2 linked regions of the Cohaesibacter sp. ES.047 genome follow. The protein of the gene in region 1 interacts with the protein of each later gene in a pairwise test. Links are inferred from orthologs where the notes say so. Each region holds a gene or a part of one and is shown in the gene's direction. Other genes may lie near its edges. The genes, in order: CPH65_RS04190 and abc-f.

Region 1 (7,174 bases):
CTTTGTCGAAAAGGACATGGCGCTTCTCGAGGTCAACCCGCTGATCGTCATGGAAAATGGTCGTCTGCGCGTGCTCGACGCCAAGGTGTCCTTCGATGGCAACGCTCTGTTCCGTCATCCCGAGATCATGGAACTGCGTGACCTCACCGAGGAAGACGAGAAGGAAATCACTGCGTCCAAGCATGATCTGGCCTATGTGGCGCTTGATGGCAACATCGGCTGCATGGTGAATGGTGCCGGTCTTGCCATGGCGACCATGGACATCATCAAGCTCTATGGCGCAGAGCCTGCCAACTTCCTTGATGTGGGTGGTGGTGCCACCACCGAGAAAGTGACCGCAGCCTTCAAGATCATCACGTCCGATCCGAACGTCAAAGGCATTCTCGTCAACATCTTTGGCGGCATCATGCGCTGTGACATCATTGCGCAGGGCGTTCTGCAGGCTGTCCAGGAAGTCGGCCTGAGTGTGCCGCTCGTCGTGCGGCTGGAAGGCACGCGCGTCGCGGAAGGCAAGAAGTTGATTGAGGAAAGCGACCTCAACGTCATTCCTGCCGATGATCTGAACGATGCAGCGCAGAAGATCGTCGCTGCAGTGAAGGGGGCGTAACGATGTCAATCCTTGTAAACAAAGACACCAAAATCATCGTTCAGGGCCTGACCGGCAAGACCGGAACCTTCCACACCGAGCAGGCTCTGGCCTACTACGGTACGCAGATGGTGGCCGGCGTTCACCCCAAAAAAGGTGGCGAAACCTGGTCCAGCGGTCTGGACGGCGGAGCCGAACTGCCGATCTTCGCGTCTGTGAAAGAAGCCAAAGATGCCACGGGTGCCACGGCGTCCGTCATCTATGTGCCGCCTGCAGGTGCCGGTGCTGCCATCATCGAGGCCATCGAGGCAGGGGTTGAATTCATCTCCTGCATCACCGAAGGCATTCCCGTGGCCGACATGGTCAAGGTGAAGCGCCGCCTCGAAGACAGCAAGTCGCGTCTTCTCGGCCCGAACTGCCCCGGTATCCTGACCCCGGAAGAATGCAAGATCGGTATCATGCCTGGCTCAATCTTCAAGAAAGGTTCAGTCGGTATTGTTTCCCGGTCCGGTACACTTACCTATGAAGCAGTGTTCCAGACGACCAATGAAGGCCTGGGCCAGACGACAGCTGTCGGCATCGGCGGTGATCCGGTGAAAGGCACCGAGTTCATCGACGTGTTGGATATGTTCCTAGACGATCCCGAGACCAAGTCGATCATCATGATCGGTGAGATCGGCGGGTCCGCCGAGGAAGATGCCGCTGCGTGGCTGAAGGAACAGGCCGAAAAGGGCCGGAAGAAACCGATGGTCGGCTTCATTGCTGGCCGGACCGCGCCTCCGGGTCGCACCATGGGTCATGCCGGTGCGGTGATTTCCGGCGGCAAGGGTGGTGCCGAGGACAAGATTGCCGCGATGGAAGATGCCGGCATTCGCGTGTCCCCCTCGCCAGCGAGCCTGGGTACCACTTTGGTTGACTTGCTCAACGGCAAGTAAAAGCGCGACATTGTGACACGGCGGCGAGAAAGGTGCTCCTTTCTGCCGCCAATCCTTATCCTCCGGCAATGGTGCCGGTTAATGAACTAGAGCACCGGGTGAAAGCCCGGTTAGGTGGCGATGGCACGTCAGGATGCGAATGAAGCGTTCGCATTGACCTCTTTCCTTTATGGGGGCAATGCGTCTTACATCGAAGATCTCTACGCAAGGTATCTCGAAAACCCCGCGTCGGTGAGCGAAGAATGGCACACGTTCTTCAAGGATTTCCAAGAAAACAAGAGTGAAGTGATCGCCAATGCGCGCGGTGCGTCCTGGAAACGGCCTGATTGGCCGGTGCCTGCGTCCGGCGATATGGTGTCCGCTCTTGGTGGCGAGTTCGTTGACGAGAAGAAGCTCACAGACAAGCTCAAGACCAAGGCCAAGGAGCAGGGCGTCGAGCTCAGCGACGAGGCTGTTCAGCAGGCGACTCGCGACTCGGTTCGTGCCCTGATGATGATTCGTGCTTACCGCGCACGTGGCCATCTGCATGCTGATCTTGACCCGCTGAACCTTGCCGAAGCCAAAGATCACGAAGAATTGCACCCGACGTCCTATGGCTTCACCGAGGCGGACTACAATCGCAAGATCTTCATTGATCATGTTCTGGGGCTTGAATTTGCGACCATCCCGGAAATGCTCGAGATCTTGCGGCGGACCTATTGTTCCACCCTTGGCGTGGAATTCATGCAGATTTCGGATCCGGCAGAAAAATCCTGGATTCAGGAACGCATCGAAGGGCCGGACAAGCAGATTGCCTTTACCGAACAGGGCAAGAAAGCCATCCTTTACAAGCTTGTCGAGGCAGAAGGCTTTGAGAAATTTCTCGACCTGAAATACACCGGCACGAAACGCTTCGGTCTTGACGGTGGCGAAAGCCTCATTCCGGCGCTTGAGCAGATTATCAAGCGTGGTGGCGCTCTTGGCGTCAAGGAAATCGTGTTCGGGATGGCCCACCGCGGACGTCTCAATGTGCTCAGTCAGGTGATGGGCAAGCCGCACCGCGCCATTTTCCATGAGTTCAAGGGCGGGTCCTATACCCCCGACGATGTGGAAGGCTCGGGTGATGTGAAATATCATCTTGGCGCGTCTTCGGATCGCTCTTTCGATGACAACAATGTGCATCTGTCTTTGACCGCTAACCCGTCTCACCTCGAGATCGTGAACCCGGTCGTCCTCGGCAAGTCGCGCGCCAAGCAGGATCAGCATGCATCTACCGCGAATGGTACCTTCATTGAGACGACAGACGTGCAGCGCACAACGGTTCTGCCGCTGTTGCTGCATGGAGATGCGGCCTTTGCAGGACAGGGTGTCGTGGCCGAATGTCTGGGCTTGTCGGGCTTGAGAGGCCACAGAACCGGCGGTTCGATCCACTTCATCATCAACAACCAGATCGGCTTTACCACGAACCCGCGTTTCTCGCGGTCGTCGCCGTATCCGTCTGATCTTGCCAAGATGATTGAGGCTCCGATCCTGCATTGTAACGGTGATGATCCTGAGTCTGTCGTCTTTGCTGCCAAGATCGCAACCGAGTTCCGACAGAAGTTCGGCAAGCCGGTCGTTATCGACATGTTCTGTTATCGCCGCTTCGGTCATAACGAAGGCGATGAACCGGCCTTTACCCAGCCTCTGATGTACAAGAAGATCCGGTCTCATCCGACCAGCCTGCAGCTCTATGCAGACAAGCTGATCGGTGAGGGTGTGATCACGCCTGATGATCTGGAACAGATGCGTGCGGATGTGCGCAAGACGCTGGATGAGGAATTCGAGGCAGGCCAAAGCTTCTCGCCAAACAAGGCGGATTGGTTTGATGGCCGCTGGGCGGGTTTGACGACGGCTTCAGCCGAAGATGATCGCCGGTCCGGCAACACCGGTCTTGATGTTGACGAGCTGCGGGCAATCGGCAAGAAGCTGACCGATATCCCTGAAGACTTCAATGTACACCGGACCATCAAGCGCTTCCTGACGAACCGCGCCAAAATGATGGATACGGGCGAGGGCATTGATTGGGCAACCGCTGAGGCTCTGGCTTTCGGCTCTTTGGTCAAGGAAGGCCATGCCGTTCGTCTGTCCGGTCAGGATAGCGAACGAGGCACCTTCTCTCAGCGCCATACGGTGCTTTATGATCAGGTGGACGAGCATCGCTACATTCCGCTCAACCATATCGATGAAAACCAGAACCGCTATGAAGTGATCAACTCCATGTTGTCCGAAGAAGCTGTGCTGGGCTTTGAATATGGCTATACGCTGGCCGAGCCGAAAGGTCTGACCTTGTGGGAAGGCCAGTTTGGCGACTTTGCCAATGGCGCACAGGTGGTGTTTGACCAGTTCCTGACCTCGGGCGAACGCAAGTGGCTTCGCGCGTCTGGTCTGACTGTTCTGTTGCCTCATGGCTATGAAGGGCAGGGACCCGAGCATAGTTCGGCACGTCTGGAGCGCTTCTTGCAATCCTGTGCCGAGGACAACATTCAGGTCGCCAACTGCACGACCCCGGCCAACTATTTCCATATTCTGCGCCGGCAGGTGAAACGCAGCTTCCGCAAGCCGCTGATCCTGATGACGCCGAAAAGCCTTCTGCGTCACAAGCGGGCGATTTCGAACCTTGCGGAACTGGGTGCAGGCAGCACCTTCCACCGGGTTCTGTGGGACGATGCGGAGATCCGGCCCAATCAGGAAATCAAGCTCACCACTGACGACAAGATCCGTCGGGTGATCCTGTGTTCGGGCAAGGTCTATTATGATCTGTACGAAGACCGTGAAGAGCGCGGCATCAACGATGTCTATCTGCTTCGTGTCGAACAGCTCTATCCTTTCCCCGCCAAGACCCTGATCAAGGAGCTGTCGCGCTTCAAGCAGGCAGAAATGGTCTGGTGTCAGGAAGAGCCCAAGAACCAGGGTGCCTGGTTCTTCGTAGAGCCTTACATGGAATGGGTTCTCAATCAGATTGATGCGAAAACCAAGCGAATGTCCTATGTGGGTCGTCCGGCATCCGCTGCTACGGCAACGGGTCTGATGAGCAAACATCTCGCTCAGTTGAAGGCCTTTCTTGACGATGCGTTTGCCGAGTAAACGGCTGACTGACTTTAATGAAATGTGAGAAGAAAAATGGCAACGGAAATCAAAGTCCCAACTCTGGGCGAGTCAGTGACCGAAGCAACCATTGGTCAGTGGTTCAAGGCAACCGGTGATGCCGTTCAGGCCGATGAGCCGCTGGTTGAACTGGAAACCGACAAAGTGACGATCGAAGTGCCGGCACCTGTTGCTGGTACCTTGGGTGATATCGTCGCGCCAGAAGGAGAGACCGTCGAGGTGGGCGCTCTTCTTGCGATGCTGAACGAAGGGGATGGGGCTGGCGCAGCACCGGCAGCTTCCTCCTCGGCTCCAGCCAAGGAAGAAAAACCTGCTGAAGCCCCCGCTCCAGCAGCCAAGGAAGAGTCCAAGTCGACCTCCATGCCGCCCGCTCCGAGCGCTTCCAAGATGATGACCGAGAACAAGGTCGATCCGGACGCAGTCTCGGGCTCTGGCGTGCGCGGTCAGGTGCTTAAGGGCGATGTGATCAATGCAATCGCATCGGGTGCGACGGCTCCGGCCGGTGCATCGGCTCCCTCAGCGGCTGCGCGTCCGTCTTCGAAGCCGGATGATGCTGCACGCGAAGAGCGTGTGCGCATGACCAAGCTGCGCCAGACCATCGCTCGCCGCCTGAAAGATGCCCAGAACACGGCTGCGATGCTGACCACGTTCAACGATGTGGACATGTCGGCGGTCATGAACCTGCGCAAGGAATATAAAGACCTGTTCGAGAAGAAACATGGCGTTCGTCTCGGCTTCATGGGCTTCTTTGCCAAGGCTGTTTGCACCGCGCTGCAGGAAATTCCTGCAGTGAATGCCGAGATCGATGGCACGGATATCATCTACAAGCACTTCGTCCATCTGGGCGTTGCCGTCGGTTCGCCGCGCGGTCTTGTGGTGCCGGTGGTTCGCGATGCCGACCAGATGTCGATTGCCGAAATCGAGAAGGCAATCGGTGAGTTCGGCCGCAAGGCGCGGGATGGTCAGTTGACCATGGACGAAATGCAGGGTGGCACCTTCACCGTTTCCAACGGTGGTGTTTATGGCTCGATGATGTCCACGCCGATCCTCAACGCACCGCAGTCCGGTATTCTGGGCATGCACCGCATTGAAGAGCGTCCGGTGGTTCGCGATGGTCAGGTTGTCATCCGTCCGATGATGTATCTGGCGCTCTCCTATGATCATCGTGTTGTCGATGGCAAGGAAGCCGTGACCTTCCTCGTGCGCATCAAGGAAGCTCTTGAGGATCCGCAGCGTCTCGTTCTGGATCTCTAGAGTTGAATGCTCTTTTCGGTGACGGGGCCATGTGTGCCCCGTTTCCATTTGCATCCTGTCCGGGGTTGGGCGTCCATTGACCAATTCCGTTTAGGCCTGATGCATGATATGGGCAAGGCATGAACCCTGTTCGCAGAAATGCATAAAAAGCACCGAAAAGCATCGTTTCAAACCCATCCGCTAAGCCGGATCGTCTTAAAAACGCTCTAGGTCCCCCGATGAGGGGAACCCCAAGGAGAGATGCCGTTGGCCGTCGCGTTGAAAATTGGAAGCTGGCTTTGTGCCATCTTCATGATTTTTTCGGCCATCGTCTGGCTGGTCGGCGGATTTCTGGTAACCAATGCCCTGTCCAACAATGCCGGGGGGACGGTGCCGGGTCTTGATCTGATCCCTGCTACCTTTTGGCCCTTTCGCGCCGTTGTATCGGCAATCGGTGTGGTTGGCGCGGTGACTCTTGTCTTGTCGCGCCGGACCTTCTTTCGAGTGATTGCGCTGTGGTTAGCGCTTGAACTCATTCTTATCGGCTGGCTCTATGCGAGCGGTTTTCTTGCCTCTCAATTTAACAATCTTGAAAGCGTGCGCAATCTTGCGATTCTGCAGATGTGCGGTCTCAGTGTGGTGATTTTTTCCTGGGTGAAACACAACACGCTCTTTCGATCCGGAATCCTTCAGGAGTGAATGAAATGTCTTATGATCTTGTGGTGATTGGTACAGGCCCCGGTGGCTACGTGTGTGCGATCCGCGCCGCCCAATTGGGCATGAAGGTTGCTGTGGTCGAAAAACGCAAGACCCACGGTGGCACCTGTCTCAATGTTGGCTGTATCCCGTCCAAGGCCTTGTTGCATGCCTCGGAGCTTTTTGATGAAGCCGGGCACGATTTTGCCAACATGGGCATCAAGGTCGGCAAGCCCGAGCTTGACCTCAAAGATATGATGAAACACAAGCAGGACGTGATCGACTCCAACGTTGGCGGTGTCGAGTTTCTGCTCAAGAAAAACAAGATTGATGTGTTCCATGGCGCAGGCAAGATTGTCGCGCAGGGCAAGGTTGAAGTCACTCCCGACGAGGGTGACGTGCAGACCGTCGAAGCCAAGGGCATCGTGATTGCAACCGGCTCGGACGTTGCGAACCTGCCGGGCATCGAGATTGACGAGAAACAGGTGGTGTCGTCCACTGGTGGTCTTGAGCTCGACAAGGTTCCGGGCAAGATGATTGTCGTGGGTGCCGGCGTGATCGGGCTTGAGCTTGGATCTGTCTGGCGTCGTCTCGGATC
Region 2 (6,563 bases), 3.6 Mb from region 1 along the record:
TTATCTCGCCCTGAATGCTACTTCTGTGGAATGGAAACGCTCCGTGCGCGAATGGCACTCAGTGAAAAGCCAGTTCGCAATAATGTTCGAAGATCGTTTCCAAATGGCGTAATCAAAGCGCCAGGGCACAAAATTCTCCATAGTCCCGGGGCGTATTTTTCCGTTCCATGCAGTCTGTCTATCGCAAAGACAATGTTTTCGAGCTTTAGGACGCTCGGAATACGCGCGAAGCGATACGAGGCCCCCACAGCGCAAGCACCTGCGCCGCGTAACCATTCGATGCGTTCTTGCTTGTGAAACCGTCTGGTTCGGTATAGAGAGGCAATCGAACCGACTGGACCTTGCGGTACCCAGTTGTTCAGCGGAACTTGCCACGCATCCACCCGAAAAAGAAACGCCCACTGACATGACCCTCGATACCTGGTTGCTGTTCGTCGCTCTATCGATCCTGCCTGCTTTCAGTCCCGGTCCCGGTCTGCTGTTCACCCTGTCCAACAGCTTGCGCTATGGCAGCCGCATCACCTTCTGGTCTGCATTGGGTAACACACTTGGCATGGTCATCATCGGTGCTGGCGTTACATTCGGACTGGGCGCTCTGATGGCTGCATCAAGCGTTGCCTTTCTGGCACTGAAGATCATTGGCGGTCTCTATCTGGTTTGGCTGGGCATCAAGACATGGCGGGACCGGTCCGAGCTCGAAGCGGATCTGAGCCTCGCCCTCCCCCCGAAACGCCGGAGCATCTTTCTCACAGCCCTCGGTGTCGCCATTACAAACCCCAAGGCAATTGCTGTTCAGCTGGCGATCATTCCCCCATTCCTGCATGAGCCATCGACCCTTTACCGCGATGGCCTCATCCTTGCCGTTACCTATGCCTTGGCCTGCCTTGTCAGCCACATCAGCGTCATGCTGTTGTCTGGCCGCTTAAGAGGCTTCTTTGCCAACGCTCTTCGCATGAAATATCTACGCCGCGGCATTGGCCTTACCTTCATCAGCTTTGGCGCAGCCCTCGCAGCGTCCTCCCGCTAGAAACAGGCGCGGCGGGGAGCAAGCCTCCCAGTCAGAAAATAGCCCATCAAAACAGAAAGGCCACCAGCGCAATGCTGATGGCCTTATTCATGGAAACGCGTCCGTTATGCAGCGTATCAGCCGACGATTTCGTCGTCTGTGAAGAAGAATTTGATTTCTTCTGCAGCGGTTTCAGGTGCATCGGAGCCGTGCACGGAATTCTCGCCCATGGACAGGGCAAATTCCTTGCGGATGGTCCCTTCGGCGGCTTCCGACGGGTTGGTGGCGCCCATCACTTCACGGTTCTTGGCAATGGCACTTTCGCCTTCCAGCACCTGCACGACAACCGGCTCGGAAATCATGAAGTCAACAAGCTCGCCAAAGAATGGGCGATCCTTGTGAACCGCATAAAAACCGGAGGCCTGTTCCTTGGTCATGTGGATGCGCTTGGAAGCGACGACGCGCAGACCTGCCTCTTCAAACTTGGCGATGATCTTGCCGGTGAGGTTCCGCTTTGTGGCATCCGGCTTGATGATTGAGAAGGTGCGTTCGATAGCCATCAGAATTCCCTGTTTACTTGGCGTTTTGGCGTGAGATTTCATCCTGTCCAAGACATAATGAAAATCAACGCGCCACGATTTACGCGTTCTATAGCGAGCTGCGCCCTACCCTGCAACCCCAATCTGCAAAAAGGACATGGCTGTTATGCGCTATACAAAGCCTTTTTGTCGCGACCGCTGAATTTTTGACCACCTTGAGAAAAAGGTCAGGCCTTGGCGGCACGCCCCAATCCGCCATGAAGATCGAGACAGCGCTCGAACCACATTGCAACCGGATCATCCCTATCAAGCAACTGGGCATCGGACATCAACCGTGGCCACTGCAAGGATCCAAACAGGCAATAGTCTGCATAGAGCGGCATGTCACCGCCAAGGAATGGTTGTTTGTAAAGGGTCGTGCGGAAGGGACCAAGGCTCTGCCGGAACGCCTCGATCCGCTCGGGCGTCTGCTCCTGAACCTCTTGCAGCGGCCGCCCGAACCGTGCTTCACGGCTCTCGCGGAAATAGGGCTGATCAGCGGGATCGAGTTTCTGATAGATGTCATGGATGATCATGCGTGCGATCTGCCCTTCAATGAAGCTGCCTGCCCAATAGTGAATGAAACGCGACAGCGCCTCGCCCGCTTCACCGCCAAACAGGGTCGGGCGGTTGTCGTAGGTCCGTTCGAGATAGAGCGCGATGGCAAAGGAATCCCGGACCACCATGTCCCCATCGGCAATCACAGGCACACTCTTTTGTCCTCCACCTTCGATCCGGGCAATGTCCGTAAAAAGGGTCGGCACGACCTCTACTTCCAGCCCCTTGTGCGCCAGCGCCATGCGTGTTGGCCAACAGGCGGGAGAAAACCGCACAGCCCGGTCTTTGGCGCACAGGTCATAAAGCTTGATAGTCATGAAGGCCTCCTCTTAGGCAAAGTGTCTGTACCCTTGTTGTCGTTGTTGATGCGGGCTTTTAAAAGGATGTGATCAACTCAGAAGATGCGGGGCGAGCATCCTGCAAGGGTTGATGAGGTATGGCCAGTCTTTTTCCAGCAACACTTGCTCCCTATCCCCATCGTCAAGCGAACGAACGTTTCACAGGCCGATTTTTTTAAACGGGCATCGCGGCGCCAATCCGATTGCCAAGCAGAGCGAAATAAGGCACAACGCCCCCATCATGCTGCATATTAATAATCTCACCTACCGTATTGCTGGCCGTGCCCTCTTCGAGGAAGCAACCCTTGTTGTGCCCGAAGGGGCCAAAATGGGCCTTGTTGGCCGCAATGGGACCGGCAAAACCACCCTGTTCAAGCTGCTTGTGGGCGACATCGCGCCTGAAAGCGGCACAGCGACCATCCGCAAGGGCGCGCGCGTCGGGCAGGTCGCACAGGAAGCCCCGGCCTCGGACGAAAGCCTGCTCGCATTTGTCTTGAAGGCCGATCTTGAACGAACAGCCCTTCTGGCCGAAGCGGAACTGGCCACCGATCCGGCCCGCATCTCTGAGATCCAGCTTCGGCTTACCGATATCCACGCCCATTCCGCCGAGGCTCGCGCCGCGACCATCCTGCATGGTCTGGGCTTTGATGCCGAGGCGCAGAGCCGCCCGACCAAGGATTTCTCGGGTGGCTGGCGCATGCGCGTCGCGCTGGCAGCGATCCTCTTTTCCGAGCCGGATCTGTTGCTGCTCGATGAGCCGACCAACTATCTCGATCTTGAGGGCACCTTGTGGCTGGAGAGCTATATCAGCCGCTATCCCTACACGGTGATGATGATCAGCCATGATCGCGACCTGCTCAACAAGGCTGTGGATCACATCGCCCATCTTGATCAGCTCAAACTGACCAGCTATCGCGGCGGCTATGACAATTTCGAGCGCACACGCCGCGAAAAGCTGGAGCTGCAACAAAAATTGCGATCCAAGCAGCTTGACCAGCGAAAGCATCTGGAAAGCTTCATCAACCGTTTCAAAGCCAAGGCCACCAAAGCCAAGCAAGCGCAGAGCCGCGTCAAGGCGCTTGAAAAAATGAAGCCAATTGCAGCGGTTGTAGAAGATCACATCAAGCCACTGTCCTTCCCCAATCCCGAAAAGATCATGGCCCCGCCGATCATTCGAATGGAGAAGGCGTCGGTGGGATACGAGCCCGGCAAACCGATTTTGCGCAATCTCGACCTACGCATCGATCCCGATGACCGGCTTGCCCTGCTCGGGGCCAACGGCAATGGCAAGTCGACCTTTGCCAAGCTGATCTCTGGTCGACTGGACATTGACGACGGCACGATTTTCCGAGCCGGCAGACTCAAGATCGCCTTCTTTGCTCAGCATCAGCTGGATGAATTGAAGCCGACCCAAAGCGCCTATGAGCATGTCCGCCCGCTGATGCCCGATGCTCCCGAATCCAAGGTCCGAGCCCGCGTCGCGCAAATGGGACTTGGCACCGAAAAGATGGACATCGCAGCACAGAAGCTCTCTGGCGGAGAGAAAGCGCGCCTTCTTTTGGGGTTGGCGGCCTTTGATGGCCCGCATCTTCTCATTCTTGATGAGCCAACCAACCATCTTGATATCGACAGCCGCGAAGCGCTGGTCCACGCCATCAACGAGTATCAGGGCGCAGTGGTGATCATCTCCCATGACAGACATCTGATCGAGGCTTGTGTCGATCAGCTCTGGCTCGTGCATGACGGCTCGTGCAAACCCTATGATGGTGATCTGGAAGACTATCGCCGCCTCCTTTTGTCCAGCAGCAACAGCCCGGACAGCATGCAAAAGGAAAAGAACGGTAGCGCCGAGACCAATCAAACTGCCGAAAAGCGACGATCCGCCGCTGAAAAGCGCAAGGAGCAGGCACCGCTGAGGCGCAAGATTCAGGCCGCCGAGCGCGACATGGACAAGATCCGCGACCGCATCGAAAAGATCGATGAAATGCTTGCCGACCCGGATCTCTATGCCAAATTCCCCGAAAAGGGTGCCAAACTCTCCAAGGACCGCTCTGACCTCTCAACACTCTTGGACAAGATCGAAGAAAAATGGCTGGAAATGTCCGAGGAAATTGAGGACTAGCGCCGAGCCATCAGCCCATAGCCACGCCAGCAAAGGAAGCAAGGATGCCACAATCCCTATCGCTCATCGCCATTGTGGTGCGTGATTACGATGAAGCCATCGCCTTCTATACCGAGACACTCGAATTCGAACTCATCGAGGATACCTACCAGCCAGAACAGGACAAACGCTGGGTGGTGGTGAAGCCAAAGGGCGAAGGCAACACGTCCCTCCTGCTTGCCCGGGCCAGCAATGATCATCAGGCCAAATATATCGGCGATCAGGCTGGCGGACGGGTGTTCATGTTCCTTGAAACAGACGACTTTTGGCGCGATTATGAGCTTTATAAGGAGCGGGGCATCACCTTCGTTCGTCCCCCGCTCGAAGCCGACTATGGAACGGTTGCCGTGTTCGAAGACCTTTACGGCAACCTCTGGGATCTCGTTGAGTATTCCGACCAATCCCCCTTGCAAACCATAACCCGCTAGCCTCGATCCTTGCGTGCACTGAGCAGCGGCGCGATCTCTGTTGGCTTGTTGGTCCAGACATAACCGTCAAAATGCTCCGGCACAGTCTTCAGCATCGCGGCATCATCAATGCCGACCGTTCCCGGGTCTCCCTTCTCGTAAGGCCCCAACAGGATGACATCCGTCCCAACCGCCCGCATGCGCTCGGTGAATTTATGCGGCCAGCCCCAAAGCCATGGCGCGTAATTATTCGGAAGGGAAAGCTTGGTGTTGTGGCAGCTTTCCGGCACATAGCCACTCCAGCCCCAAAGCGCATATTGCTTGAGACAGGAGAACAGGATCGGCTTTGAATAGCCGGCCAAATCCTTATCCGCGCCCAGCGCAGCAGCGACCGATTTCGGACTGCCATAGACCGCCCAGACAGCCTCACGCCAATCTTGATTAAGCTTTATGTCTTTGGCCATTTCCTGGCCTTCTTCAGGATCGTTGCTCTTGAAGTTGACCAGAAATCGCTTGTCTGGAAAGGCGTCAAACACCTCATGAAGCTCAGGCATTACGCCGACAAACTTGCCCCGAAACGGATAGGTCTGCCCACCATTCGCTGTGTAGCCATAGCCGATATCAAGCTGTTTCAGCTCTGCCATGGTCTTGTCCCGGATTTTGCCTTTACCGTCGGTGCGACAATCAATGGTCCAGTCGTGAAAGACAGCCCAGCGCTTGTCCGCCGTCAGATAGACATCAATCTCCACCACATCCGCGCCTGCGTCGAAGGCCGCCTTGATCGAAGGAAGAGTGTTTTCCAGATATCCATGGGTTGGTTCATCAATCCTGTCCGCCGTGCAGGTCTTGGACTGAAGATTCCGGCGATGATAGGTCTGATGCAAACCGCGATGGGACAGGATCTTCGCAGAGACCATGGGGTCACCACCGAAAAAGACTGAACTATTGTTGGCCCAGACCGCAATTACGATGAGCAAAAAGAATAACAGCAGACTTTTGAACATTTTAAGGCCCAGCGCGTTGAAGAATGTGTGTGTGAGAAATACATAAAAGAGGAATGAGACGATATGCGGACGAGAATGCGACCGTCCCCAATTGCATTGCCCCTCCAGATATGCGGAGAATTCAAAACCCCACCAGCAAAAGACCCGGGAGATTAGAAGAAAATGAAATCTGTCACCATCGGAACATCCGAAACCGTCCCCGCATTGGGTCAAGGCACTTGGTACATGGGAGATGACGCCAGGAACAAGGACGACGAAATCGCAGCCCTCAGGCGCGGTGTCGAACTGGGTATGACGCTTATCGACACCGCGGAGCTTTATGGCTCGGGCCGCTCGGAGACGCTCGTTGGCGAGGCCTTTAGCGGCATGCGCGACGACGTGTTCCTCGTCAGTAAAGTCCTGCCCTATAACGCCAGCGAAAAAGGCACCATTGCATCCTGCGAAATGTCACTGAAGCGCCTTGGCACAGACCGGCTCGATCTATTTCTTTTGCATTGGCCAGGGACCCACC

Evidence for each region.
Region 2: the proteins of CPH65_RS04190 (region 1) and abc-f interact in binary tests that used the Escherichia coli proteins (3 or more experiments, as listed by UniProt). The link is inferred for Cohaesibacter sp. ES.047 from one-to-one orthologs.

Annotation. Positions count from the first base shown.
Region 1 is NZ_LT907844.1:930,993-938,166, forward strand. What follows is about bases 1,296-4,826. They hold CPH65_RS04190 (2-oxoglutarate dehydrogenase E1 component), read left to right. Parts: upstream 1,296-1,641; coding sequence 1,642-4,626; downstream 4,627-4,826. Other genes in these bases: sucD (succinate--CoA ligase subunit alpha), read left to right, coding at 1,296-1,521; odhB (2-oxoglutarate dehydrogenase complex dihydrolipoyllysine-residue succinyltransferase), read left to right, coding at 4,663-4,826. In the rest of the region: sucC (ADP-forming succinate--CoA ligase subunit beta), read left to right, coding at 1-607; more of sucD, read left to right, coding at 610-1,295; more of odhB, read left to right, coding at 4,827-5,901; CPH65_RS04200 (hypothetical protein), read left to right, coding at 6,148-6,579; lpdA (dihydrolipoyl dehydrogenase), read left to right, coding at 6,585-7,174. UniProt on the Escherichia coli protein: E1 component of the 2-oxoglutarate dehydrogenase (OGDH) complex which catalyzes the decarboxylation of 2-oxoglutarate, the first step in the conversion of 2-oxoglutarate to succinyl-CoA and CO(2).
Region 2 is NZ_LT907844.1:4,500,429-4,506,991, forward strand. Bases 2,242-5,161 are described here. They hold abc-f (ribosomal protection-like ABC-F family protein), read left to right. Parts: upstream 2,242-2,721; coding sequence 2,722-4,602; downstream 4,603-5,161. Other genes in these bases: CPH65_RS20595 (glutathione S-transferase family protein), read right to left, coding at 2,242-2,459; CPH65_RS20605 (VOC family protein), read left to right, coding at 4,647-5,069; CPH65_RS20610 (glycerophosphodiester phosphodiesterase family protein), read right to left, coding at 5,066-5,161. Also shown: CPH65_RS20580 (IS256 family transposase), read left to right, coding at 1-112; CPH65_RS20585 (LysE family translocator), read left to right, coding at 407-1,027; ndk (nucleoside-diphosphate kinase), read right to left, coding at 1,144-1,566; more of CPH65_RS20595, read right to left, coding at 1,773-2,241; more of CPH65_RS20610, read right to left, coding at 5,162-6,052; CPH65_RS20615 (aldo/keto reductase), read left to right, coding at 6,215-6,563. UniProt on the Escherichia coli protein: Genetic data indicate it may be involved in ribosome assembly or function.